3 regions of the Comamonas sp. UBA7840 genome follow, and region 1 is predicted to be linked to each of the others. Evidence: predicted binding sites of a transcription regulator. Region 1 holds the regulator's gene; each other region holds the start of a gene.

Region 1 (5,850 bases):
ACATCCTATTGAGTTTGAAATCACGGCACAAAGTGGCAAAGGCCATGTGCTTGAAAAATCAGTTTTCTTAGTGCCTCGCTAAGAACGCAGCATTGTTGGTGTGCAAGACTGAGTGCTTGCACACTGCGTTTGATGGAAAGAGAGTGGGTTATGACTCAGGTAGCAAAAAAGCTGGAAGTGCCATCAGGTCCTTGGTGGAAATATGGCCACGTATGGCTGGTGTTCGCAGGGCCTGCCGTGGTGGTCGTGGCAGGTATCGTGACAGCCATGATTGCCATGAATGGTGCGGATCCCGTAGTGGACAACGATTACTACCAAAAGGGCCTGAATATCAACCAGGAACTGCGCCACATCGAAAAAAGCTTGGCGCCAGCGGGTGCTGCGCGTAACCATGTGACAACCCCCGATGCTGATTTGCCCAATCTGGCACCTAAATAACGGTTTATTAAAAAAAGTAGCTGCTTGCGCTTTAAATATGCTGACTTCAAGTGCTTTTAATGCACAAGTCATTGTAAATATTGCGCTGGCAGCTATTATTTTTATTTAGCGTTTGTCCCACGCAGCCTGGTTGGGAATGGTGCTCACAATGTCCACATGATTCACGCAAAGGAGTGCACATGTGGACACGACGTTTAATGTGGATTGTTTGGCCCGCTTTTTTGGCAGCTGGCGTGATGGAAATGCTGGTGTTTGCCGCATTCGACCCGCACGATATGTTGTGGTTGGGGCAAGGGATTGAGCTATCCCGCACGGCGATTTATACCTTGGCCTTTTTTGCTTTTTGGGTGGTTTTTGTGGCTGCTGGATATTTGACGGTTTTGCTGTCTATTTCTGCTTCCGAAGTGAACGCCCAGCCCAGCATGTAACGAAGGCAGTGTTGTGGCAGTCGCTGTATAAAAAAGCAACCACCCATAAAAAAACCTCCCAAGCCTACGCTGGGAGGTTTTTTTATGGGAAAGCCAGAGCGCTTACTTGTTGCACTCGTGCTGGCTGTTGACCAAGCGCTGCAGTGCAGCAGTGTCCAAAATGCGCACGTGGCGCTGTTTTACCTCAACCATGCCTTCTTCCACAAATTTGGAGAAGGTGCGGCTGACGGTTTCAAGCTTCAGACCCAGGTAGCTGCCAATTTCTTCGCGTGTCATGCGTAGCACCAGTTCCGACGAGGAGAAACCGCGTGCATGCAGGCGTTGAACCAAGTTCAGAATAAAAGCAGCCAAGCGCTCTTCGGCACGCATGCTGCCCAGCAGTAGCATGACGCTGTGCTCGCGCACAATCTCGCGGCTCATCACCTTGTGCACATGGCTTTGCAAGGCAGTCACTTCACGCGAAATTTCTTCCAATCCGTCAAAAGGCATGACGCAGACTTCGGCATCTTCCAGTGCTACGGCATCACAGGTGTGGTGGTCATTGACGATGCCGTCCAGGCCAATGATTTCACCAGCCATCTGGAAGCCAGTCACTTGGTCGCGACCATCCTCTGTGGCCACGCAGGTTTTGAAAAAGCCCGTGCGAATGGCGTACAGCGATGTGAATGCTTCTCCGTTGCGAAACAGTGTTGCTCCGCGTTTGACTTTGCGGCGGGTAGCCACAATGTCATCGATGCGCTGCAACTGTTGCTCATTCAGGCCCATGGGCATGCAGAGTTCACGCAAATTGCAGTTGGAGCAGGTAACTTTGATGGTTGGAGGAGTCATGTACTCGAAAGCCCAAGAGTCTTGTGTAAGAAGATGACTTGTGCAGTTAAAAAATCAGATAAGAGACTATGGGATAGCTCGAAGGAGTAAGGAATGATGTCGCTCAAATTGTGACATTCCTTGTACATCAACCTCTTGATTCACGTCAAGGATAAACGTGGCCGATTGTTGCAAAGTATGGTCATCAAGGAAAAGATTCATTCATGACCGTCGTCACCCCCGAACTCTTGCGTCGTTATGACGTGCCAGGCCCGCGCTACACCTCTTATCCCACTGCGGATAGGTTTGTGGAGGCGTTTGGTGATAGTGACTATATCTTGGCGTTGAAGCAGCGCAAAGTTGCAGCTGCTGTAAACCAGCCGATGTCGCTCTATGTGCACATTCCATTTTGTGACTCCCTGTGTTACTACTGCGCGTGCAACAAGATCATCACCAAGCACCATGAACGTGCTGTGACATACATGCGCTATTTGGAGCGCGAAATTGATTTGCATCTGCAGCACTGTGGTCGTGGGCAGGTTGTGAGCCAGTTCCACGTGGGAGGCGGCACGCCTACTTTCTTGACGGACGATGAGCTGCGCAACCTGTGGCGCATGCTGCGTGAGCGGTTTGTGTTTGAAGCGGCGGGTGAATACTCGATCGAAGTTGACCCACGCACCGTGACGCGTGAACGCCTGGCAGTGCTCAAAGAAATCGGCTTCAACCGCTTGAGCTTTGGGGTGCAAGACTTTGATCCGGAAGTTCAAAAAGCGGTGCACCGTGAGCAGCCTGCGGAGCAGGTGTTTGATTTGGTGGCTGCTTCGCGCGAGCTGGGCTTTCAGTCGGTGAATGTGGATTTGATTTACGGCTTGCCCAAGCAAAATCCCGAATCGTTTGCTCGAACGCTCAAACAGGTGACGGAGTTGCGGCCAGATCGTATTGCGCTGTATGCCTATGCGCACTTGCCAGAGCGCTTCAAGCCACAGCGCCGTATCTTGCAAGCAGACTTGCCATCAGCCTCCGACAAGGTGGGCATGTTGTCTGCTGCCATTGAAAGCTTTATTGAAGCTGGCTACGTTTATGTGGGCATGGATCACTTTGCGTTGCCGGAAGATGCGTTGGCGATTGCAAAACGCCAAGGTCGCTTGCACCGCAATTTCCAAGGCTATAGCACGCAGCCAGACTGCGATTTGATTGCCTTGGGCGTTTCCGCGATTGGTCGCGTGGGTGCAACCTACAGCCAAAATGCCAAGACGTTGGAAGAGTATTACGACCTTCTGGATCAGGGGCGGCTGCCTGTTGTCCGTGGGCTCGCGTTGACCCGTGACGATACGATTCGCCGTGCCGTCATCATGACTATCATGTGCCAGGGCGAGCTGTTTTTTGAATCTATCAACAGTGCTTGGCTGATTGATTTCAAACAGTACTTTGCTGCTGAAATCGAAGCTTTGGCAGCACAGCAAGACGAAGGTTTGGTAGAAATTACAGACGACTGCCTCACGGTGACTGCCAAAGGCTGGTTCTTTGTGCGCGGCGTAGCCTTGGTCTTTGACCGTTATTTGCAAGCAGACCGCAACAGAGCCAGGTTCTCGCGGATCATCTGATCCCTATGACTTTTTCTTTGCTTTGGACCGCTTTCTTTATGGGGCTCGTGGGAGGGCCCCATTGTCTTGCCATGTGTGCAGCCCCTTGTCATGCCGTCATTCAAGGCCATGGCACGGCGGTGCAAATGCACGGCAAGTTGTCGTGGCACACCTCGGCATGGAACTGGAGTGCGCTTCAATTCCATATGGGCCGTCTGGCTGGCTACGGTGTTTTAGGAGCCATTTCTGCTTTTGCCATGGAGCAGGTAGCATGGTTTTCTGATCAAACTTCTGCCTTGCACCCGGTGTGGGTGGTGATGCACTTGGCGATTTTGGCCTGGGGGCTGTTGATGCTATTCCAAGGCCAGCAGCCAGCTTGGCTGGAGCGAGCTGGCCGGGCTATGTGGCAGAAGGTGCAGCCAGTACTTTCGATGCGCGGTGGAGCGCTTTTTGCAGGCATGTCCTGGGCGTTCATGCCTTGTGGGCTGCTGTATTCCGCTATCTTGGTGGCCGCCTTAAGCGGTGCTGTCTGGGCGGGTGCGGTCAGCATGGTTGCATTTGCCGTCGGTGGGGCATTATGGCTGGCAGGTGCACCTTTTGCTTGGCGCTGGCTCAGTGGCAGAGTGGGGCGCTGGCGTGCAGACTGGGGTACACGCGCAGCAGGCCTGATGTTGGTAGCTGTGTCACTATGGGCACTGTGGATGGACTTGATCTACAAGCCATCAGTGTGGTGCCGTTAATTTTTTGGGAATGTGGCAGATGCGCCGAGAAGGTGTCTGCAAAACCGCCGAGCCCTCAACCTGAACCGGGGGTTCAGGTGGGCGAGAGCAACCTAGCGTTGGGTTCGTCTGACGCGAGACGATCACGCTTGCTAGGCAATGTATCAAGCCCGTGCTCAATGAGCATTGGTTCAAGGCAATATAAAGCCCGGCGGATTGCAGACGGTTCTGATTTTACTGGTTTTCAGGGACTGCGAAAGGCAAGTCCACTTCACTCGCGTTGTCTAAATTGGTGACCAAGCTCTCGGCGACTTCTTTTGCCTCGGGTGGGGCAGCAAGGTCTTGCAAGGCAGCTTCTGTGCTGGTTGGTGTGGTGGGTTTTTCGTGCAGAGCTAGCGCTTCATCCAGGCGCAGGGTGAGCTGGCGGGCGGCTGCATGCTCCTGAGCCAGTTGGGCTTCAAGGTTTTGCAGGCGCTCTGCTTGAGCATCCGCTTGGGCTGTATCCGTGGTGCCTTGCAGTTGCGTTAACTGCTGCTGCAAGGCTTGGAGTTGTTGGCGAAGCTCCAAATTTTCAAAAGCCAAATTCACAGCCAGCAAAACACCCACACGCTCTCTAGAGCGCAGCTTGGTGGTGTCGAGCATCTGCTGAAATTGCTGATCCACGCGCTCAACAGCTTCTAACAGCTGTGCTTCTCGCCCATCTGGGCAGGAGAGCACGTAGTGTTGGTGCAGGATTTGCGTGTCTAGCTGGCTCAAGACGCCTCCCGGTTGGCTGGTAATCGTTCGATCAAGTCATCCACGCGCGCACGCGCTGCTTTGAGGCGAGATTGCAAGGAGTCACGCTCTTTGCGCACAGCTTCAATTTCTTCGGTGAGCAGGCGGTTGGTCTGCACCAAAGCCTCGTACTTGGTTAGCAGCAGCTCTACGCGCTCAGCAACGGGGTCAAGAATGGATGTCGTCGTCATGGATGCTCGCAATTGTAGGGCGCCCCCCTCAGAGAGAATTGCAAATTTATGGCAGATCACGGGTTATGGCCACAAAAGCTTGTTTCAAGCTGTCAATGACTCAGCTTAGAAGTCAGTAGAGTATTCGCGGCTTGAGGGGCACTACTGTTTGAGATGTGTTTTGGGTGATTAGAATCAGCGCCTATATGTTGGTGCCCGCAACTTGGTTCACAGGTTGCAGTTCAACGAGAAGCAGGGTGGAGATGCTGGCCTTCAGCACTTCCTAGCCTGCGCTGCCCCCGCAACGGTGAGTTCTTGGCGTTAGCACGTAACGCACACACCATCTCATAAGCCACTGAGTGCCTTGAACAAGCATTTGGGAAGGCGATGGTGTTGAGGAGCCAGCCCGGATACCGGCCAACATCGGTGTGCCCACGCATGTGGGTACGGTGTTACCCATGGTCGGCGGGGAGGTCGGCTCGGGTGTTTTCTCGAAAATTTCCAATGATTTTGTTTGTAGCGCAGCGCCTGCACGGTGCTGCCTTGTCCTTGCGTCCTGTGGCATTGGCAGCTGCAGCTTTTGGTGTGCCTGGTTCGCCGGCGGTGGCTGCTTCTATGGACGAGGTGGTGGTTTCAGCCACTCGTGCGGAGCAGCGATTGTCTGATGTGTTGGCCGATGTGACTGTGGTCGATCGCACTGCGATTGAGCGCAGCGGATCGAACAGTGTGGCTGAACTGCTCTCACGCCAGCCTGGCGTCCAAATCACTACCACTGGGGGCCCCTTTACGACCACCAACGTCTTTGTGCGGGGTGCCAATACGCAGTACACGGCGGTGTATCTGGATGGGGTACGTCTAGACAGCCAAACCACCAGTGGCGGGGTGACTTGGCAGAACATACCGCTGGCGCTGATTGATCGTGTCGAAATAT
Region 2 (5,850 bases), on a different contig from region 1:
GACCACTTGGCCAGGCTGGGTCGTGAGCTGACCCGTGGCGGGGTCGATACGGAATTCGGGCTGCAGCGAGTTGCCACGGGTTGCACTGGCGGTTGCCGTGCCCGAGGTGCCATCGATCAAGCCCTTGGCTCCACGCGCCACGGTTTGGCCGTAGCCCGCCGCGAATGCGGCCAGACCACCGGCCACCGCACCACCACGCAGCAGCAAGCGGCGGCGTGCAACGTCAGCATCTTGGGATTGTTCGGGAGAGTGTTTTTTATCAGTCATGGTTGCCCTTTCAGGGCAGGCGCTCACAGCTTTTGAAGCAGCCAGCGCCCGTCAATATTGCGTTAGAGGCTTGTTTCTTTCAAAGTCTCGGGCCAGCAAGGCTTACGCGACCCGGGGGCTGCGGGCAGGAAATACTTCCAGCGCCCACGTCGCCATGGCCACCAAAGCCACGCACAAGCCCGCCACACCCAGCATGCCCAGTAGGCCATCGCCGCCCCAAGGCATGTGGTACAGGTACAGGCCCGCGCCAAACTTGGGTACGCCCTGCACCCCCATGAACAGCGCCCAGCGGAAGGCCCAAGCGGCAGCGGCCAACCCCAGGCCCAGCACCAACGTAAAGCCCTTGGCCTGCAAGCGCTGCTTGCCGCGCAGCAAGGCACCCACGACGACCGCGCCAAAGATGGCCGAGCCGATCATGGTCATGCGCCACACCGGGAACTCCTGCACCAAGCGCAGGGCTTCGTTGAACGAGGGGCTCATGCCCAGCAGACCGCTGAGCGCCCACAACACCGCCGCCACCACCAGTGCGGCAGCCAGCCACAGGCCAATGGCACGCAAAGCCTGCAAAGCGCGGGCGTCAGGGCGCAGCTGGGCGGGCAAGAAGCGCTCCACCACCAGGGCCACACCCACTGCAGCCAGCCAGCCTGTCAGCGCCAGGTTCACAGGCACCCACATCGTGTTCCACAAGGGGCGTGAGCGCACCACCATCATTTCTGCACCGGTATAGACCGTGATGGACAGTGCCGACAGCACCATCAACGGTGCCAGCCAGCGCAGCCAGCGCGCCTGGCCCAGCCACCAGCTGGCGCACATGGCCACCAGCAAGCCCATGAACACAGGCAGCAGCACCGCGCCCCGCCACATCCACGACCACGGAGTCATGTGTGCATAAAAATGCCAAAACCGAGCGGGCTGGTGCAAGTCGGCCAACAACGACACGGGAGCAGCCAGGCCGCTGACGGCCAACGTCAATACCGCCACAGGCATCAAGCGCTGCAGCGCCCCACCCGCTTGGCCGAAGGCACACACACTCACCAGCAATGCAGCGCCAGTGGCTACGCCAACGAGGAAAAAGTACTGCACCGCCCAAGGCAGCCACGCCACTTCGTAGTGCGGCGTCAGGAGTTCAATGATTTGCATAAAAGCCTCCGGGAAGTTCAGTGGTCTGACAGCAAGCGCACGCTGGCTTGGCCATCAACGCCGTTCACGAACGCATCGGGCAAGCCGATGTAGAACACGCGCGGCTCGGTCTTCATGCCGGGCTTGAGCACCTTGATGTCGTCCTTGTCCGCTTGCATGCGCTGGTTGATCTCGCTGTCAGCGTCGTTCAAGTCACCAATCACACGCGCACCACCCACGCAGCTTTCCACGCAAGCGGGCAGCAAGCCCGCCTCCAAACGGTGCTCACAGAAGGTGCACTTGTCGGCGGTTTGGGTTTCGTGGTTGATAAAGCGGGCGTCGTAGGGGCAGGCCTGCACGCAGTAGCCGCAGCCTACGCAGCGCTCGTTGTCGACCAGCACAATGCCGTCGGTGCGCTGGAAGGTGGCCTGCACCGGGCACACAGGCACGCACGGCGGGTTGTCGCAGTGGTTGCACAGGCGCGGCAGGCTGACCATGGCCGGGGCACTGCCCTCACCCTGGTTCACCTCGTACTGCAGCACGGTGGTGCGGAACTGGCCGATGGGCGGCAGGTTTTCCACCGAGCAACTCACCGTGCAGGCCTGGCAGCCGATGCACTTGCGCATATCCACCAGCATGCCAAAGCGCTTGCCTTGCATACCGGGTCGGCGGGTGGGTTGAAAATCTGGCAGCGCCGGCGCGGCTTGCGCGGCGCCAGCAAGCCCAAAGCCCGTGGCCAGCGCAACCAACTCTTGCAAGAAACTGCGCTTGCTGTCGGAGGTCGTGGGGGATAGGCGGTTTTCAGTCATATTGAAAATCCGTTTATTAATGGAATAGACTGATTTTCAACCCGCTGGCGGCTATTTATATTTGACCATTGTCAATAATATAAGCCATTGTTTTTATTGGTATTTTTTATAAATTTTCCGATTATCAAAAATAAATATTAAGGAAGTATTAAGTAGTCAAAATAATCGCGCACATACAGCAATAAAATCAAAACGCTACGATCCGGCCCCTGCTGCGTCGCCGCATCTGTGTTAGCGCTTAGCGATCAATACCGCGCCACAGCACCACCAGCATGAGCACCGCAGCAATCACCCCGGGCCACGCAAACAACCCCACCACGGCCACCGGCACACACCACATCAGCAAGCGCACCGACAAGGCGTAGTAATGCCCGGCCTTGCGCAGGCACTGCTGCCCTAAAGGCAGCCACTGCTGGCGCTGCGCGCTGCCCACGGGCATGCCTGCCACAAACCCGGCGTGGTGCCACTGGCGCGCAGACAGCATGGAGGTGATGAACGACATGCCCAGCAGCACCAGCACGGCCAGCACATGCTGCAAAAACGCGCTTTTGTTGCCGAGCGAAACCGTCTGCGCCCAGCTGCTGTAGAGCAAGCTGATGCTGCCCATGAACGCCAGCGTGGCGGCGGTGGCCGTCATCGTGCAGGACATGAGGGAGTTGCGAATGGTCTGCACGCCCAGCACTTCGGTGCCCGGCGTGGCGGACACCGACTGCAGCCAGTCGCTGCGCAGTTGGTCGTGCTGGCGCGTGGCTGCTGAAGGCCAGCACCATTGCTTGACAAAGTACACCAGCGCCAGCGCCAAGGTCAGCCACAGCGGCCACATCTGTTCGTGCATATTCTTAGCCTTTTAAGGCTCTAGCGCTTACGCAGCAAGCACTAGCAGCTATCAATAATAGTATTCTCAAGCCGATCGCTTGGCCCATGCATGCTGCAGCACCATGCCAGCCAGCATTGCAGCCACAAACAGCCACACCTCAAAGCGCAGTGTCGCCAGATTCATCACGGCAGGGCCTGGACAAAAGCCTGCCAGCCCCCAGCCCGCGCCAAACAAAGCGGCACCCGTGAGCAGTTTGCGATCCACCGCCTTCGATGTGGGCAGTTGCATGGGCTCACCCAAAACCGAGGTCTTGCGGTGTTTGGCCCAGGTAAAAGCAAGCAGCCCGACGGCAATCGCGCCGCCCATCACCAGTCCCAATGAAGGGTCCCAAGTGCCACTAATATCCAGAAAATTTTGCACCTTGGCGGGGTTACCCATGCCCGACAGAATCAAGCCCAGGCCAAACACCAGCCCCGACAGCAAAGCAACGATTGCAACCATCACAACATCCTCTCTTGCAGACTTAAGCCAGCACGTGGCGCACGACAAACACCGTCAGCACACCCGTGGCCATGAACATCAGCGTTGCCGCCAGCGAACGCAGCGACAGGCGTGACAGGCCGCACACCCCGTGCCCACTGGTGCAGCCCGAGCCCAAACGCGTACCAAAGCCCACCAGCAAACCAGCCAGCCCGATCACCCAAGGGTTGGAAGGCATCTCCATCGCGGGCAAGGGTGCAAACCATTGCCACACAATGGGCGCAGCCACCATCCCCAGCACAAACGCCACACGCCAGCCCCACTGCCTGACCGAGCCCCAGGTGGCGGCTTGCAGCAAATTACCAACGATGCCACTGATCCCCGCAATACGCCCCAGCAGCACCACCATCAATGCAGCGGCCAAGCCAATGAGCACACCACCCGCCAGCGCCGACCAGGGCGTAAAAGCTTCCCAATAAATACTCATGCCTGAGCTCCATGTGCGGCCGGGCCGCAGAACAACTGATGCACCACTTGCATCAACTGCAAAGCACGCACATCGGCCAATTGGTACCAAATAAACTTGCCGTCACGGCGCGTGGACACCAGCCCCTCACGGCGCAGCACCCCCAGTTGCTGGGACAGCGTGGGCTGGGTAATGCCCGTGAGTTGCTCCAGCTCTGTCACCGTACGCTCTTGCAAGGCAATCTGGCACAACAGCAGCAAGCGGTCTTCATTGCCCAAGAGCTTGAGCATGCCCACCGCCTCTGCCGCATGCGCGCGCATGCTCGCCAAATCCAATGCTGCAACGGGGTCTACCGCTGGCTCCATGAAAGTTGTTTCCATCATCATCCCCACCAAGGGCACTTGTGGCGCCCTCGGTGCCAAGTTAAACCGCCACCGACCGACTCATTGCTTGCGCTGCAAAGGACACGTGCTCAGCCCCAGCAGCGGGTACAAAGGGCAAAAACGCACAAGCCCTGTGAGCAAAGGAATCACGCCCAGCCAGCCCCACCAGCCCACAGTGCCTGTGGCCGCCAGCACAATCAGCACCAAGCCCAGCACGATGCGCAGCCCACGATCCCAACCACCAACATTTGCCTTCATTGCCATCTCCTGAGTTGTTGAAAACGTAGACGGTGTTGACTTTTGTCACATACAGAACAAACACGCCTCACTCAATCTACGTTTTTATATTATATTAAAAAACATATTGATTGCGTGACCGTTGCAAAAAAGGAATCTCCATGCACACACCCCAGCCCCACATCGAATCGTTTTTTGACGACGTCACCGGCACGGTCAGCTATGTACTGGCCGACACAGTCACAAGGCACGCTGCAGTGATTGACCCGGTGCTGGACTTTGAGCCCAAGTCCGGCACGCTCACCAGCGCCAGCAGCGACCGCATGATCGAGTACGTGCGTGCCCAAGGCTGGCAGGTGCAGTGGATTTTGGAGACGCACGCCCACGCTGACCACATCTCCGGCGCGCAGCATATTCGCCACCATCTGGGCGGCAAGATTGCGATTGGCGCCAACATCCGCCAGGTGCAAAAAATCTTCCGCACCGTGTTCCACTTTGAACGCAGCTTTTTGCCGGATGGCAGCCAGTTTGACCACCTGTTTGAGGACGGCGAAGTCTTCCACGTGGGCAACTTGGCCGTCACGGCCTTGCTGGTGCCGGGCCACACCCCCGCCGACATGGCCTATTTGGTGGGCCGCGATGTGTTTGTGGGTGACACCTTGTTCATGCCCGATGTGGGCACCGCCCGCGCAGACTTCCCCGGCGGAGATGCCGCAGTGCTGTACCGCTCCATCCAGCGCATTTTGCGCCTGCCTGCAGACACCCGCATCCACGTCTGCCACGACTACCCGCCAGCCCCCCGCGCAGCCGCATGGGTCAGCACCGTGGCCGAGCAAAAAGCGCACAACATCCATGTGCGCGACGGCATCAGCGAAGCGGAGTTTGTGGTTATGCGCAACCGCCGTGATGCCACCTTGGCCATGCCCACGTTGATCTTGCCTTCCGTGCAGGTCAACCTGAGGGCGGGCCGCATGCCCCCCGCGCAAACCGATGGCCGCACCTACATCCAAGTGCCGGTCAACGCCTTCCTCCAAGATGCCAGCCAAGCGCCAGACGGCATTTGGCAGCCTGCCCAGTCCCAGTAATACCGTTCACTCGCAAACCGCAAGGAGATCACCATGAGCTCGTTTGACCACCAGACACTGACCCGCGACATCAACCATGCCCTGCGCCCCTTCCGCCAGTCGCAAAGCGCGGCGATGCAAGGCTTTGCGCAGCTGGCCCAGGCATCCATGGCCGAAGGCGCCATCAGCGCCAAAAACAAGGAACTGA
Region 3 (5,850 bases), on a different contig from region 1:
TCAAGGACACCAAAAATGCGCCTGAAGCCACGAAGGATGCGGGCGAGCAGCTACAAAAGCTGATGCCTAAAAACTTTATCGCCGTCGCACCCTGGGCGCAGCTGGGCCACTATGCGCGCTATCTGAAGGCCATCACCATTCGCCTGGACAAATACCGCGCTGACCCGGCACGCGATGCCGCCAAGCTCAAGGAGCTGCAGCCGCTGGAGCAGCGTTATTGGCGCCTGGTGGCAGAGCGCAAGGGCCAAGTCGATGCGCGCATGCAGGAGTACCGCTGGATGTTGGAAGAGCTGCGCGTGAGCTTTTTTGCCCAAGAGCTGCGCACGCCGTACCCGGTGAGTGCCAAGCGCCTGGATAAGGTCTGGGCACAGCTGCAACAGTAAAAACTGCTTGTGGTGCCACCTGCGTCACAAGCATCATCACAGCCCGGCATTGGTAACAGGCCGGGCTTTCTTTCAGGAATTTTGTATGACCGATATCACCCAAGACCTGCGCGTGGTCGCCATCGACAACAACAGCTATGCCCAGGCCGTGGCCGCAGCGCGCGCTTACCGCATCGGTGACGACCCCTCGGGCTTTGCCTTCACGGGCCGTGCCACGTTGATGTTCCAGCGCGAGCACGAGGAGTGGGAGCACAACGCCTTTAGCAGCACCCCGCTGGTGCGCCATGTCGACCCTGTGCAAGGTGCGGCCGATGCTGATCAGGCGCAAGACGACGACTTTTTGCGCGCCGTCTCGCACCAGGTGACGTTCATGCACATTCCTGCCGAATGCCAAGCGATGGATGTGGACGATGTCTGGGCGATTGACTGTGAGTTCTTGATGTTTGCCATGCATCACCCGGTGGAAGAGGGCGGGACCGCCTGGCTGCTGGTGCCCGGGCCTGACAACCGCAGCATTGCTTCCAAGCACACCGTGCAGGAGTTCCAGCTGGCAGAACTCAAAGCTGCGGCCCAAGACCTGGGCTTGTAAGCGCTTGCCTAGCGGTGGTTGGCATGCTGTGGCGGGGGCGTGGAAGTGCTGCCATGCCTTGACGCAGTCGCCACGACCGGATGGCGTGCGGAGGTGGCCCCGTCAAGCACCATTGGATGACCCTATGTATTGAGTGGTTGAGCCTTCGATCGGGTACGGGCACAATGCGCCCGGCGAAACAAGGGGGCGGTGCAAGTGGGTGCTTGGTTACCCACTGCAGCGTGCCATGGCGCTATAAATACACAGGGAGATACCATGTTCCGCACGCTTTTGAAATCCAAGATTCACCGGGTCAAGACCACGCAGTGTGAGCTGCACTACGAGGGCTCCTGCGCAATCGATGAAGATCTGCTCGATGCCGCCAATATTGCCGAGAACGAGCAAATCCACATCTGGAACATCGACAACGGTGAGCGCTTTGTCACCTATGCCATCAAGGGCCAGCGCGGCAGCGGCATGATTTCGGTGAATGGCTCGGCGGCGCGCCGTGCTGCGGTGGGCGATTTGCTCATCATTGCGGCTTTTGCGCAGGTGCATGAAAGCGATGTCCCAGAACATTTGCCGCAACTGGTGTTTGTGGATGAACACAATCGCCAAACAGAGTTGCGCCACAAGGTTCCCCTGCAAACGTTGTAATCTGGGCTGTCGCCCTATTTTTTACCGCCCATGCCGTTGTGGCGCATGGGTATTCATTGGTTTTGCAGACCAGGCTGCGGGTGGCAGTTGCACCACCCCCCAGTCCAGCCGTCTGCGCCCACGGTGATTGCTGCCATGACTTCTACGCACCCAACAGACACTGCGGCCCCTTCCGGTACGCCCTACGGTACTTTGCCGCCCGCATCGCCCATGCCCGGGCGCAAACCCGTCAGCCTGCCGCGCTTGGCGCATATGCGCAGCCAGGGTGAAAAAATTACCATGCTCACAGCGTATGACGCCACGTTTGCCGCCGTGGCCGATGCTGCCGGGGTGGACTGTGTGCTGGTGGGCGACTCGCTGGGCATGGTCTGCCAGGGCCGGCGCAGCACGGTGGGCGTGTCGATGACCGACATGCTCTATCACACGGCCAGCGTGGCACGCGGCATTCACCGCAGCCAAGGCACGATCTGGGTGGTGGCCGATATGCCTTACGGCAGCTATGCCGAAAGCCCCGAGCAAGCCATGCGCAATGCCTGTGCGCTGATGCAGGCGGGCGCGCACATGGTCAAGCTGGAGGGGGGGGGCTGGACGGCCAAGACGGTGGAGTTTTTAGTGGCGCGTGGCGTGCCCGTGTGCGCCCACCTGGGGTTGACCCCGCAAACGGTGTATGCCTTGGGCGGCTACCGCGTACAGGGCCGCGAAGAGGCCGAGGCACAGTTGCTGCGCCTGCAATCCAAAGAGCTGCAAGAGGCCGGCGCTGCCATGCTGGTGCTGGAGATGGTGCCAGCCACCTTGGCGGCCAGCATCACGCAGGATTTACAGCACTGCCACACGATTGGCATTGGCGCAGGCAACGGTACTGCAGGCCAGGTGCTGGTGCTGCACGACATGCTGGGTATGAATTTGGGCAAGATGCCCAAGTTTGTGCGCAACTTTATGGCCGATGCGGGCAGCGTCAAAGGTGCCATGCAGGCCTATGTGCAAGCCGTCAAGGACGGCACTTTCCCCGATAACAGCGTGCACGCTTGGTAAGTCCAGGCACACCAAGGGTGCGCTCGGCGCGTATCTGCTAAACGATGGCTGGCCCGGCGGCCAGCAAAAACACAGGGAGACAGACCATGCAAATCGTTCACACCATCGAAGACTTGCGCCATGCTTTGGCTGGGCGTGGGCGCCCGGCCTTTGTGCCCACCATGGGCAATTTGCACGCCGGACATTTGGCGTTGGTGCGCGAGGCGCGCCGCCATGCGGACACCACGGTCGCCAGTATTTTTGTGAACCGCCTGCAGTTTTTGCCGCACGAAGATTTTGATAGCTACCCGCGCACGCTGCAAGCCGATTGTGAGCAATTAGAGGCCCAGGGGTGCGACATCGTATTTGCGCCCAAAGAGCAAGACTTGTACCCCCAGCCCCAGACCTACAAGGTGCAACCGGACGCGGCCTTGGCAGATATTTTGGAAGGGCAGTTTCGCCCAGGTTTTTTCACTGGCGTGTGCACCGTGGTGATGAAGCTGTTTGCCTGTGTGTTTGGCAGCACCGGCGGTGGCTTGGCGGTATTTGGTAAAAAAGATTATCAGCAGCTGCTGGTGATTCGGCACATGGTGCAGCAGTTTGCATTGCCCATCTCCATCATCGGTTTGGAGACCGAGCGCGCGGCCGATGGTTTGGCCCTGAGTTCGCGCAACGCGTATTTGAGCGCTGAGCAGCGCACACAAGCACGTGCCTTGTCGCAGCAGTTGCAGTGGCTGGCCCACCAAGTGCGCGAGGGCGCGGTGCCGCTGGCGCAGCTCGAGGCGCAAGCCATGGCGCAGCTCAGCGCGCAAGGTTGGCAGCCCGATTACCTTACGGTGCGCCAGCGCCATGATCTGCAATGCCCGGCGGACCATGCCCGCCAAGCACCCTTGGTTGCTCTGGGCGCGGCGCGCCTGGGGGGCACGCGCTTGATTGATAACCTGGAATTTTAGGGCGCGGTCCGCATCACCTCGGTGCCCTTTCGGTCAGTGGATGGCCAAAGGAAAGGGCACTGTTTTTAGGTGGCTTGGGCGCTGTCTGGCGCCGTGTGTTGTTGGGGCTCAAAAAAGGCCACCAGATGATTGAGCTCCCGGGCGGTGTGCATGAGCTCTTCGGAGGCACGCCAGGCTTGCTGATGCCCGGCGCAATGTCCACTTGCTGGGTGGTGACAGGGAGGTTTTTCTTCATGTTTTTTTGTGCAGCAGGGGCTCGATGTCTTGATGTGCGTTAAGTGCTTTGCCTGGGGGTGGTCATTCCTGCTGTGTCTATCGGGCGGCAACTGTTAGATTGGGTGCATCGCTCTTTCGCGCTTTATGGCCTACGTTTTATGCACATTAGCTTTTATGGTGCAGCACAAGCTGTCACAGGTTCTTGTTTTCTGATTGAGGCGCACGGTTGCAGCTTTTTGCTGGACTGCGGTATGGCGCAAGGTGGGCAAGAGGCCGATGCCCACAATGAAAATGCGTTTGCTTTTGACGTATCAAGCATTGACTTTGTGGTGCTGACTCACGCACACATTGACCACAGCGGGCTTTTGCCCAAGCTGGTGGCCCAAGGGTTCAAGGGGTCGATTTACACCACGCTGGCCACGCAAGACTTGCTGGAAGTGCTGCTCAAAGACAGCGCACACATCCAAATCATGGATGCCGAACGTGCCGCCAGACGCAAGCGAGAGGGTAAAAAACACGAGCGTGATGTGCTGCCGCCGCTGTACTCGCTGGCGCATGTGGCGCGAACGTTGGAGCTGGTCAAAGCCAAGCCGTATGGCAAGCAGTTTGAAGTGCACCCCAGTGTCCAGGTTCGCTTTCAGGATGCGGGCCATATCTTGGGCTCAGCCATTGTGGAGCTGTGGCTGCGCGATGCCCATGGCCGCACGCAGAAACTGGTCAGCAGTGGTGACCTGGGGCAGCCCGGGCGCGTGATTTTGCGCGATCCCACACCAGTGCAAGAAGCCGATGTGCTGCTGATTGAGTCCACCTACGGCGACCGCCTGCACAAGGACAACGCCAGCACGCTCAATGAACTGGTAGACATTGTTACCCGCACGGTGCCGCACGGTAATGTGGTGATTCCCGCTTTTGCCGTGGGGCGCACGCAAGAGCTGCTGTATCACTTCATTGATTTGATGCAGCAAGGGCGCTTGCCGCCGGTGGAAATTTTTGTTGATTCCCCCATGGCCGTGGCGGCCACGGAAATCACCATGCACCACTTTACCGTCTTTGATGAAGAGGCCAAGCAGCTCATGGGCACGGCACGCCAGCTGCCCGATGTGCAGCATGTGCACTTCATTCAGGATGTGGAGGAATCCATCAAGCTCAACCGCATCAAGAGTGGTGCCGTCATCATCTCTGCCAGCGGTATGTGCGATGCTGGTCGTGTGCTGCACCATTTGCGCAACAACATTGGCCGCCCAGAGTGCGCGGTGGTGATCTGTGGCTTCCAGTCCTATGGCTCGCTGGGGCGCAGGCTGGTGGATGGCGTCAAGCAGGTGCGCATGTTCGGTGAGCAAATTGATGTGCGTGCATCGGTGCATACGCTGGGCGGTTTTTCTGCGCATGCCGACCAAAAGGCATTGCTGGACTGGGCCGGTGCCTTCCAGCCTGCGCCACGCCACACCTATGTGGTGCATGGCGAACCGCAGGCCGCGCAGGCCTTGGCCAAGGAGTTGCGCAGCCAGCATGGCCATACGGTCACGGTGCCAGAGCTGGGCGAGCGCTTTGCGCTGCAAGGGTTGTCTGCAAACGGCTCATAAAAAAAGAGCTGTTGGCGCTTGTATATGCTTGAATTCAGATGGTTTTCTATCTGAAAGTAAGTACTGATAAGCGCTGATAGCTCCTCTTTTTGTGAAGCTGTCTGCTGGTACACGCAGCGCAGGCCAGGTAGCGGAGTGGCAGCTTTAGCTGGCTGATACAGGCATCACCAGCCCTGTGATGCAGCTGGCACAAGCGGGTGCCGCCAAAAACACATAGGCCGGAGCAATGTCTTCGGGTTGGGCCACGCGGCCTAACGCGGTGTCAGCGCCAAAGTTGGCGAAATCATCTTCGCTGCTGTTGCCCGGGGTCAGCGCAGTCCAGACCGGCCCGGGCGCCACGGCGTTGACGCGAATGCCGCGTTCGGCCACGTTCAGCGCCAGCGATTGGGTAAACGCATGCACCGCGCCTTTGCTGGCGGCGTAGTCCATGGAATAAGGGCAGCCGCTGATGCCGACCGCAGAGCCCGTGTTGATGATGC

Evidence for each region. Region 1 encodes FNR, which switches genes on or off when oxygen is low (the NO sensors DNR and NnrR bind a similar motif). Its sites were predicted from a motif close to TTGATNNNNATCAA; they were not measured.
Region 2: dsrO (sulfate reduction electron transfer complex DsrMKJOP subunit DsrO) is a predicted target of FNR. The motif match lies at 2,257-2,270, and genes of this name have one in related genera.
Region 3: B3R00_RS00200 (MBL fold metallo-hydrolase RNA specificity domain-containing protein) is a predicted target of FNR. The motif match lies at 3,837-3,850, and genes of this name have one in related genera.

Annotation. Positions count from the first base shown of each region.
Region 1 is NZ_DLTI01000008.1:31,144-36,993, forward strand. Features, by position in the region: gene ccoG (cytochrome c oxidase accessory protein CcoG) at 1-82, shown strand, start outside; gene B3R00_RS01695 (FixH family protein) at 151-438, shown strand; gene B3R00_RS01700 (hypothetical protein) at 618-866, shown strand; gene fnr (fumarate/nitrate reduction transcriptional regulator Fnr) at 969-1,694, opposite strand; gene hemN (oxygen-independent coproporphyrinogen III oxidase) at 1,898-3,277, shown strand; gene B3R00_RS01715 (sulfite exporter TauE/SafE family protein) at 3,283-3,996, shown strand; gene B3R00_RS01720 (cell division protein ZapA) at 4,210-4,731, opposite strand; gene B3R00_RS01725 (DUF904 domain-containing protein) at 4,728-4,940, opposite strand; cobalamin riboswitch at 5,113-5,355, shown strand; gene B3R00_RS01730 (TonB-dependent receptor domain-containing protein) at 5,424-5,850, shown strand, end outside.
Region 2 is NZ_DLTI01000001.1:17,443-23,292, forward strand. Features, by position in the region: gene B3R00_RS00090 (tetrathionate reductase subunit A) at 1-267, opposite strand, end outside; gene nrfD (NrfD/PsrC family molybdoenzyme membrane anchor subunit) at 370-1,407, opposite strand; gene dsrO (sulfate reduction electron transfer complex DsrMKJOP subunit DsrO) at 1,425-2,195, opposite strand; gene B3R00_RS00105 (DUF599 family protein) at 2,434-3,030, opposite strand; gene B3R00_RS00110 (DUF6691 family protein) at 3,097-3,513, opposite strand; gene B3R00_RS00115 (YeeE/YedE family protein) at 3,536-3,979, opposite strand; gene B3R00_RS00120 (ArsR/SmtB family transcription factor) at 3,976-4,338, opposite strand; gene B3R00_RS00125 (YgaP family membrane protein) at 4,402-4,599, opposite strand; gene B3R00_RS00130 (MBL fold metallo-hydrolase) at 4,740-5,663, shown strand; gene B3R00_RS00135 (carboxymuconolactone decarboxylase family protein) at 5,697-5,850, shown strand, end outside.
Region 3 is NZ_DLTI01000001.1:34,313-40,162, reverse strand. Features, by position in the region: gene hrpA (ATP-dependent RNA helicase HrpA) at 1-383, shown strand, start outside; gene B3R00_RS00220 (hypothetical protein) at 469-972, shown strand; gene panD (aspartate 1-decarboxylase) at 1,228-1,608, shown strand; gene panB (3-methyl-2-oxobutanoate hydroxymethyltransferase) at 1,744-2,640, shown strand; gene panC (pantoate--beta-alanine ligase) at 2,727-3,572, shown strand; gene B3R00_RS00200 (MBL fold metallo-hydrolase RNA specificity domain-containing protein) at 3,947-5,371, shown strand; gene B3R00_RS00195 (SDR family oxidoreductase) at 5,516-5,850, opposite strand, start outside.